One region of the Bacillus sp. FAU20 genome, then DNA from elsewhere that is predicted to be linked to it. Evidence: riboswitches for the same ligand, from Rfam matches in the RefSeq annotation. Region 1 holds a riboswitch; the other holds the start of a gene.
What was found. A riboswitch is a leader RNA that binds a small molecule or an ion and turns the genes downstream of it on or off. The one in region 1 is predicted to bind cyclic di-GMP.

Region 1 (5,119 bases):
GGAGCATTTGTAGCAGTAGAAAAAGATTATGTAAAAGCAGCAGTAGCTGCATTAACATTTTATGGAGTAGCAGCGGAACTAGCAGCGGCTAAAACGGTAGAAAAAGGACCTGGTAGTTTCCAAATTGAATTTTTAAATCAGTTAGCGAATACTACTTCTGATGATATTGAGAAGTATGGGAAGATTGAGGAGTTAAAGTAAGGGGGAGGAAACACACGATGCGCATTGAAACAAAGAAAATGTCTAAGTTATTACAGGTGTATTTTATTATGGGAAGTAATAATTGCGCGAAGGATCCTTTATCTGTATTGAAAGAAGCATTAGATGGTGGAGTGACACTTTTTCAATTTCGTGAAAAGGGAGAAGGGGCTTTAATTGGAGAAGAAAGAGTGCGTTTTGCAAAAGAATTGCAGGCGCTTTGTAAGGAATATAGTGTTCCTTTCATTGTAAATGATGATGTAGAATTAGCCATTGAATTAGATGCAGATGGTGTTCATGTAGGACAAGATGATGAAGGAATTACATCTGTTCGTGAAAAAATGGGAGATAAAATTATCGGCGTATCTGCTCATACAATTGAAGAAGCACGCTTTGCAATCGAAAACGGAGCAGATTATTTAGGTGTTGGACCTATTTTCCCAACGAGTACGAAAAAAGATACGAAAGCGGTTCAAGGAACGAAAGGATTAGCTTATTTTAGAGAACAAGGAATTACAGTGCCAATCGTTGGTATTGGTGGGATTACAATTGAAAATACAGTGGCAGTTATAGAAGCGGGTGCGGACGGTGTTTCAGTTATTTCAGCAATTAGCTTAGCTGAATCTGCGTATGAAAGTACGAGAAAATTAGCTGAAGAAGTAAAGAGAAGTTTGTAGGGAAGGACGTGTAGTATTTTAAGTGCTACATGGAGAAATAGACTGCCCCAAAATTTAAACAAATATTTGATTAAAAAAGCACAAACCTTTTTAAATAAAGGTTTGTGCTTTTTCTTTAAAACATAATTGAAATTAAGAGCATTCCAATTCCGATAGAAGTAAATGTTGCAATTAGGCCCGGAATCATAAAACTATGATTTAATACGTATTTACCGATACCTGTTGTACCAGTGCGGTCGAAGTTAATGGCAGCAACGATTGTTCCATAGTTTGGAATGAAGAAGTATCCGTTCACTGCAGGGAACATAGCAATCAGTAATGCTGGCGGAATACCAAGAGATAGTCCAAGTGGCATTAAGGCACGAACTGTTGCTGCTTGGCTGTACAGTAAAATAGATAGAATGAATAATGCGATAGCAAATAGCCATGGTGCACTTGTTACTAAATGCTGAATGGATCCTTGAATCATATTTAAGTTTCCGTTAAAGAAAGTATCTCCCATCCAAGCGATACCGAAAATAGCAACAACTGCTGTTGCTCCTGCTTTAAAGACGTTACCAGATACAATGCTTTCTACATTTGGTTTACAGAAAATAATAATAAGGGCCGCGATAGTTAACATAACCATCTCAATTGTGTTCGGCATGGAAAGACGAGCTAACTTCCCATCAACTATCCATCCTGGACGAAGTGCTTCAAATGAACCAAGAAGTACAACAAGGAAGGTTCCTACAAGGAAAAGGATAACTGATAATTTGGCGCCCTTTACACCTACAAATTCTTTTTTCTCTTCAAGTTTAGGAATCATTCCTTCGTTTAATCGTTTTAAGTATTCAGGGTCTTCATTTAATTCTTTTCCCATCTTACTAGCAACAAATGCTGCTAACATACAAGCAATGAAAGTAGAAGGAATACTCACTTTTAAAATATCTAATAAAGTGATTTTATAGTCAGCTAACATTGCTAAAAGAGCAACTGTGGCAGCTGAAATTGGACTAGCTGTAATTGCTTGTTGAGAAGCGATTACGGCAATCGACATTGGGCGTTCCGGTCTAATCCCTGATTCACGAGAGACTTCTGCAATAACAGGAAGTACAGAATAGGCAACGTGACCAGTACCTGCACATAGTGTGAATAAATAAGTAACAATTGGAGCAAAAAAAGTAATACGCTTTGGATTTTTTCGTAATGCTTTTTCAGCTAGATGAACAAGATAGTCCATTCCTCCAGCAGCTTGCAAAGCACCAGCAGCTGTAATTACTGCCAAAATCATAAGCATTACATCGATAGGAGGCGCGGTAGGTTGTAAGTGGAAGACAAAAACGAGTATTGCCATACCAACTCCACCCATTACTCCTAAACCAACTCCGCCTAGGCGTGCACCAATAAAAATACAGAGTAACAAGGTAAGAAATTGTAGCCAAAACATGATAAACTACCTCCGAAATTCATTAGTTAAGATATATTCGAATAGTTTAATTTGAATGAAAATTAAATAAATACCCGAAGAAATCCTTGTTATTAATACATTTTTTATTATATAACACAAAAAAAGTAACATTCACGTACTTTTTGAAATTATTTTGAAAAAACAATGCGTTAAAAATTTGTATTTATATCTCTAAATAAGTAGACATTTTGATTTATATGTTGTAATCTTTGAAAGAGAATAAATTAATTCTCATAGAACTCCCATATCGTTCAACTCGTTCAGCGAGAAAGGCAAACTGATGGAAACATGAGGACGCAAAACTACAGGAGCTAAGGTCGAAAGGCTATGCTAGCCAGTTACCGGACGGATAGGGTTGGTCTTTGCCAATGCTTTTACATTGGCTTTTTTTTATTCTCGAACATATTGAGAAACATTTTTAAACAAAATATTCATATATTTTGTTTTTTTTGTTTATGTTAGTTAAGGAAGGTGGATATTAATGAAAAAATATTGGCATAAGTTATCGTTCCTTCAAAAGAACGTCTTATTAACCGTACTAGTTATTTTGACGCTTGTTGGAAGTATGGGTGCGTTAAGTTTCAACATGTTTCAAAATAGTATGATGTCTTTATTTGAAAGGCAGTCTATTGAAACAGGAGAAATAGTATTAAAAAAATTGGATTTAGAGTTAGTTAGAGACATGGCGAAAGATCCTACAGCCGAAAAAGTGAAAAAAGAAAAGTTAACAGAGAAATTAGATGAAGTTTCAAAAGAATTGAAAAGTGTTGGACAAACGTATGTTACAGGAGCAAAGCCGAATGAAAAGCGAGAATTACAACTCGTTGGTTTGACTACAGAGTTAACAAATGCATTCCCTATAAAGACGGGAGATTATTATGAACAACCCGCTCATTGGATGAAGGCATACGATAAAGTGATTGATACGAAAAAGGCACAAATGACAGAAGTATATGAAGATGAAATAGGTTCGTGGGTGACAATATTAGAACCAATTACGGATGGAGAAAACAATATTGTTGCAATTATTGCGGCTGACCTAGATGCTTCCATTGTTCCTATTACAAAAGAGAAGTTTATGATACAGGGCTTACTCTTTATCATTATTTCATTAGCAATTGCGACTATTACTCAATTCTTTATCGTGCGTCACTCGCTAGCTCCATTAAAAGATTTACGAGAAGGGTTACGTAAAATTGGTGAAGGAGACTTAAGTATTAAATTAAAAGAAAGACCAGATGATATTGGAATTATTAATGTTTATTTCAATAACACGATTGAAAAATTTAAAGGGATTATAGATAAAGTAAGGCAAACTGCTGAGCAAGTTTCTTCTTCTTCGCAAGAGTTGTCAGCGAGTACAGAGGAAAATAGTATGGCAGTTCAAGAGATTGCAAGTTCTATTGAAGGTTTAAGAGTAGGGGCACAGTCTCAAAAAACGTCAGTACAACAATGTTTAGGAATTGTACATGGAATGGAAGATAAGGTAGAAGAGATAACTGGGGCTGCAAAACAAGTTGCGGTTGCTTCTGAAGGTATGGAGCAACATTCAATTGAAGGTAATGAAGTGATTGGACAAATTATTAATCAAATGAGTTTAATCCAAAATGCAGTACAAGATTTATCTTCCATCATTTATTCGTTAGAAACAAGGTCAAAAGAAATTAGTGATATCGTAACTGTAATTACAGGTATTTCAAATCAAACAAATCTATTAGCTTTAAATGCTTCTATTGAGGCTTCACGTGCTGGAGCAGCTGGAAGAGGGTTTGCGGTTGTTGCTGATGAAGTACGAAAATTAGCAGAACAAACTGAAGCGTCTGCAAAAGATATAGCGAAATTAATTGGTGAAACACAAGCTGAGACAGAAGATGCTGTAGTTTCCATGCAAAAAGGTTCAAAAGAAGTAGAAACTGGAATTTCACTTGTTCAAAGTAGTGGAGATTTCTTTGAAAAAATTTCAAAATCAGCGCAATCTGTTACAGATCAAGTAAAAGCTGTTTCTGGTAATTCGAGTGACATTTTACAAAATAGCCAAAATATTGTTCAAGTTGTAAATGAATTATCGCATATTGCAAATACTTATGCCAACAGCAGTAGTAATGTTGAAGAAAGCATGAAAGAGCAAGAAATATCAGTACAAGATATTGCAGAATTAGCGACTTCTTTAAGTTGGCTTTCTCAGGAATTACAAGAGCTAATTGGTGAGTTTAAAAGTGAATAAGAAGAAAGATCAATTCTAATCAAAGGGGGGATCCCCCTTTGATTATGAATTGAACGAATCTGCCCGTTAATAAGGGATGAAAAAGGTGTGAATTTTCACACCTTTATTATATTTGAGAGAGGAATTTACATAAATATGAAATTAGCGATTTCTTATAATGAGATGGTAAAAGAATTTTTAGGAAAAGTAGAAGGAAATATTACAATACCTAAAGATGTGCAAGGAAAAGAAATTAGAATGAAAAGAAAAACGGAACTGTTTCTAAATTTGACTCACATTGTAGATTTAATAGGAGCGACTGCAACGTGGTTATATCATATTTCTAAAGAAAAACATATTGTCGTGTTTTATCATGTAAGAGGAAGTTTATTTCCGATTACTATTGAAGTTTCTAATTTTCTTTCCTATGAAAGTTTGAATCTACAGATTGAAGAGCAACTGGAACAAATTAAAGAAATAAATGCGGAAGAAATAGAAGAGTTTCAAAATGGTAAGAAATTATATGAAATGTCACCTATTATTATTGGTGAAACATATTATGAGCTACAAGATGCGAATACATTACAATTT
Region 2 (5,119 bases), on a different contig from region 1:
GTACTTCCCTACTGATAAATCAGAGATTTTTGCTTTACCATCTTTATCTGTTTTTACTTCTGTTACTACTTTGCCTTGCTCATCTTGCACTTCGAAGACTACGCCTTCTAATACTTTTTGACTATCTTTATCTATTTTTGTAATTTCTACTGAGCCTTTGTCTAACTGCTCATTTTCTACTTTTATTGCTAAAGCTTTTGTCATACCTTTTTTTATTTCAAATGGTACTGGTTCTGTTAGCTTTTTATAACCCGGTAAGCTTTTCGTCTCTACTAATTTGTACTTTCCTACTGATAAATCTGAAACGTTTGCTTTTCCATCTTTATCTGTTACTACTTTTCTTACTACTCCATCTTTCTCATCTTGGACTTCAAATTCGACACTCGCTAATACTGCCCCGTTTTCTTTGTCCACTTTTGTAATTTCTATATTACCTTTGTCTATCATTGAATTTTCCACTTGTATTGGAAATATGCCGTCCCCTGTTACATTTACTTCGAACTCTATTTCTTTTAATTGGTAGCCTTCAGGCGCTTTCGTTTCTTTTAAAATATATTTTCCTAGTGCTAACGGTTTAGAAGTTGCCTTACCATCTTTATCTGTAACAATATGTTCGACTACTACACCGTCTTTTACTATATCAAACTCTGCATTTGCTAATGGTTTTTCACCATTTTCCGAATCAATTTTCTTTACTTCAATTTGACCCTTTTGCATAGTATTTTTAATTTCAATTGTTTTTGTTTCTCCAGCTTGAAGTGTAACCTCTACTGGGCTTGTTAATTTTTGATATCCTTCTGGTGCTACTGTTTCATAAACTTTATACGTCCCAGGAGCTAAAGTTTGAGGTACTGAAAAACCTTTTTCGTCCGTTTTCAGTTTTGCAACAACTTCATTTGCACTATTTCGAACTTCAAATTCGGCACCTTTTAACCCTTTGTTCGGATTCTCAGAATCTATTTTATGAATCGATACTGTACCATCTTTTGGAGCTTCAGGCGGCGTAATAGTTACTTCTTTTGATGTTAATGTTTTATCATCAAAATGTAATTCCGCTTTATTAGGAATCTTCTTATCTACGTAAGAAGATAAGTCTGCATCATTTTTAATTTTCGCCTTGATACTGAGATTAATTATCTGGTCTTCATATGACTTATAGTCAAAATTCTCACCAAACGTAAATGTTACTTCACTTCTTTGTTTATCTATATTTAACGTTCCTTTAGATGTAATATCTTGGCCATTTTGATCATACACTTTTGCCTCTAATACTTCTAAAACATCTTCTAAATCATCACTAATTACCATTGATGTGTATTTAAGAGGATCTTTTGGTATATGTGTACCAACTTGGTATTGAATAACTTGATCCATTTGTGTTAGCTGCTCATTCTCTACAAGCTTGCCATTCTCATCAACTATATTTTTTTCAATACTAGGTGGATTATCGTCACCTGAACCGGATCCTCCCCCACCACTTACAAATACTTGTCCTACTTTTTCTTCAGTTACAATATTTTTACCTTCTAATTTCACAGTATTTTTATGAGGCTTTGCAGCAGGATTTGTAACCTTTGTTTTATATCTTAAAATATAGCCTTTTGAACTGTCTGGAAATTTAATTGTAAATCCAGTCTTTGTTGCATTAATTTTAATGTTAGATAAATCTGCTGGCTTAATATTTGTTGGTGCATAACCATCTTCAAATACAGCCTCTTCTAATACTACGCTGTCTGTAATTAACTCATGCCCAGGTCCTAATGTATCTGTTAATTTAAGATCTTGCATTTCTGTTCCAGTTGCATTTACATATACAAGCCAATCAGCAATTGAAGGATCTTCTTGATTATAAGAACCCCATTTCAATAAATTTTCCGTATTGGGCTGTGGCTTCGGTCTCTCTGTCGTATTATTTACACTTACTTCTTTATTGATGATTTGACCATCAACGTTAAATTCTAATGGAATTTCTTTAACACCATCATATGCTTCTAGACCAAAGTAGAATTCTACGAATAAAGAACCTTTAATGTTATTCTTTCCTTCTACGTAATCACCCATAGTACATGTTAATAAACCCTTTTTCATCTCACATGTACCAACTGTTTTTCCTTCAGCATCTTTTAAGGGAAAACTCATATTCATAAGGTCTTTTCGAAACTCTTTTGGCATATCAATTGTGAACTGATCTCCACTTTTTATTTTTTCTTTAGCTGACCACTTCACTTCTACTTTCATTCCATCTGAGGCTTGATACGGTTCAGATGTCGTGCCATCAGTACGGGAAATATTAATTTCGTCCACTGGACTTTTCATCACAGCAGCTTGAATAACTGGAGCCCATACATTCAGCACTGAAAATAATACTAGAAAAACTAATGAAACCATTGAAATGTGCCTTTTAGTACCTTTCATTTGCATAGTTCCCTCCTAAATTTTTATATTTATATAACAAAAAAAGATCGTCCGGTTGCATCAAAAATGTGCAACCAGACGATCTTAGTAACCAATATGTATTACCGTAGACTCTAAGCTTTGCGGCCTATCCTTTCGAATAGTGTGCTAAAAATATCTTTTATTCTTTTTTTGTTTCATTTTCCTCTTAAACCAAATATTACTATACCGTCTGGACGGTTATAATTCAATACTCTATAAAATTGTTCTATTTTTCTAATAAAAAAAACAATTCACCACTACATTAAAGAAGCAATGGTGAATTATTTTAAAATTATATAGTTCGTATATTCTATTTATATGAATTACTAATAAGAGCTTGAATCACTTTTTCTCTTAACTCTGGCCTTAGTCTTCCAACCCCTAAATATTCCGAATACCATAATCCATCTGCTGCTAATCTAATAATTGTTGCACACACTGAATCTATCTCATCATTTTCTATATTCTTTTGCAGTTGCTGAAATGATTGTTGTAACGGCTCAAGTAATTCAGGTTTTAACATGAGTGCTGCCATCATACTGCTAGACAACTCTTCTGTTCTTCTCTCATTACTTAATCTTTCCTCTACAAAAGAGCGAACCCATCTCCCTTTCCTCTCTGAGTCTTCCGCTACTTTATTGTAAATGGCCCCTTCATAATCCTCTACCCCTCTGACTATCATACCTTCTATTAAAGCTTCTTTATTTGAAAAGTGATACAATAATCCACCTTTACTTAAACCCGCCTCTTTTGCCACTGCTTCTAAGGTTAATTTAGCAACCCCTTTACATTGTACAATTTGAGAAGCAGCTGCTAAAATCTTTTGCCGCGTTATGCTTATACTCATTCCTTTTTAAAACCCCATTTCTACTAAATTTATATAAATACGAATCTTATTTTTAATATTGTTGATTACTACTAAGTATTTTCTTTATACAACAAAAGCTGCATTACCTTTGAATTTTTAGTTACTTATTCTATTAAAAATTTCCATATCATTCAATATGATAACATTAAATACACAAAGTTGACTATACATCTATACTTTTGTATTTATTGAAAATATATCCATTAATAAAATTTACCGATTTAGTCCTTCTTATTACTTTAAGACGGCAGTAATTCTTTCAGCACTAAATAAAAAATGTTATTACCCCCATTGAATTGAGTAATAACATTTTACTTAACAAATTCGCTGCCAACTAGCATCCTTCACTAGTCGGTTTTCTAACTGATCCAATAAAACATTCCTCGCAAGCACCATATGCAATAAAATTTTTCTGTGCTTGCCTTAACGAGACTTCATTTGCCCCACCTTCATAGTCATGATTTTCAAATTGAACCGGATCATCTTCCCAATAACATATATTACAAATTTCATATGTACCTGGTGGTTCTTCTTCTAATGTTTTACCCCGCATTAACGGGCAGTAAAACTCCCACCTCAAAATTCAGCTAGAACAAAGGAGTTAGGCGGGGGCGGGCTGCCCATAAATGCCCGATTGGTGAGAACTAATAATTAGTAGGGAATGAACAAAATCCCCACTGATTAAAGTTTCACTTTATATCCGCAACATAGATAAGTATATTTCATTTCTGTTACTCCTTTTATTTTTCCTAAAAAGAATTATACCTATTTATTAGACGAATTCCTCAAAAAAGAAAACCACCTATCCCCTAAAGAATATAGGGAACAGGTGGTTTATATGTTTTATTAGAAAGTAGTGCTCACTTTTTTATAATATTCTTTTGAAATCTCTTCATAAAATGCTGCCGATGTCGAGTAGAAATAAGGTACTAACCATAAGAAACCAATTCCTACAGTAAGAATACTTAAAATGAACCACCCTAAGAAACTTAAGCATAGTAAAAAGTAATCCATTTTATGTCCATTCATCATATGACGACTCTCAGTAATCGCTTGATTCGCTGTATATTCCGGATGATCATTCAAAATAAAATATGTCATAGAATAAGAAAATGATTTAATAATACCTGGGATAATAAGAAGTAATGTCCATAGAGTCAAGTATACATACATTAGTAAATATGTTAAAAACGACTTCATCAACTTACTTCCATCGCTAAACCATCTAAATATATGACCAATGCTAGCATCAGTCCCACGAATTGCATTTAAAACAAGATAATAGGCACCTATTGTTAATGGACCTATAACAAGCATTACAATAATACTTACTGTAAATGAATCACTTGCTTCTTCCCAACCCCAAAATATCGAGAAAATACCTGTTGTTAGCATTTCAACAACGCCAATAAGGATTCCAATTAATAAGGTTGCCCCTACCGCTAATCCCCATCTTCCTTTTAATGCATCAAGTGCTTCTCTTTTCAACTGACTTATCATATATAACCTCCTAATACTATTTCCATTTTATTATACCATTTATATCAAAAATCCCACATATTTTCCTAAAACAGAAGCATATTACCTTTTTTCATACGTATTGGTACATGTGTGCTGTAGTTGTACTGATATATGGATTAAACCACTCTTTTCCCTATAACCAGAGAAAGCTTGCCCTTCATAATAGGCAAGCTCTCTCTGGTTATTTCTCATTTATTTTCTTCTTATACCAATCCTGCATTCTCTCCGCATCTTCTAATCTCGTATGCTCTATTTTGTAACTAGATGATGCACTCGAAAACTTATACGTACATA

Region 2: it holds a riboswitch for cyclic di-GMP, as region 1 does, so the genes downstream of both, AC0OM3_RS14485 (SpaA isopeptide-forming pilin-related protein) here and AC0OM3_RS26170 (methyl-accepting chemotaxis protein) in region 1, are expected to answer to the same signal.

The regions. Positions count from the first base shown of each region.
Region 1 covers NZ_JBVYHY010000027.1:89,501-94,619, forward strand. Annotated here, with positions in the region: gene thiM (hydroxyethylthiazole kinase) at 1-201, shown strand, start outside; gene thiE (thiamine phosphate synthase) at 219-875, shown strand; gene AC0OM3_RS26165 (anaerobic C4-dicarboxylate transporter family protein) at 991-2,304, opposite strand; cyclic di-GMP riboswitch class I at 2,587-2,671, shown strand; gene AC0OM3_RS26170 (methyl-accepting chemotaxis protein) at 2,807-4,549, shown strand; gene AC0OM3_RS26175 (non-ribosomal peptide synthetase family protein) at 4,685-5,119, shown strand, end outside.
Region 2 covers NZ_JBVYHY010000021.1:142,337-147,455, forward strand. Annotated here, with positions in the region: gene AC0OM3_RS14485 (SpaA isopeptide-forming pilin-related protein) at 1-2,421, opposite strand, end outside; cyclic di-GMP riboswitch class I at 2,482-2,574, opposite strand; gene AC0OM3_RS14490 (TetR/AcrR family transcriptional regulator) at 2,747-3,283, opposite strand; partial or broken gene AC0OM3_RS14495 (CPCC family cysteine-rich protein) at 3,620-3,857, opposite strand; gene AC0OM3_RS14500 (DUF975 family protein) at 4,151-4,804, opposite strand; gene AC0OM3_RS14505 (PH domain-containing protein) at 5,007-5,119, opposite strand, start outside.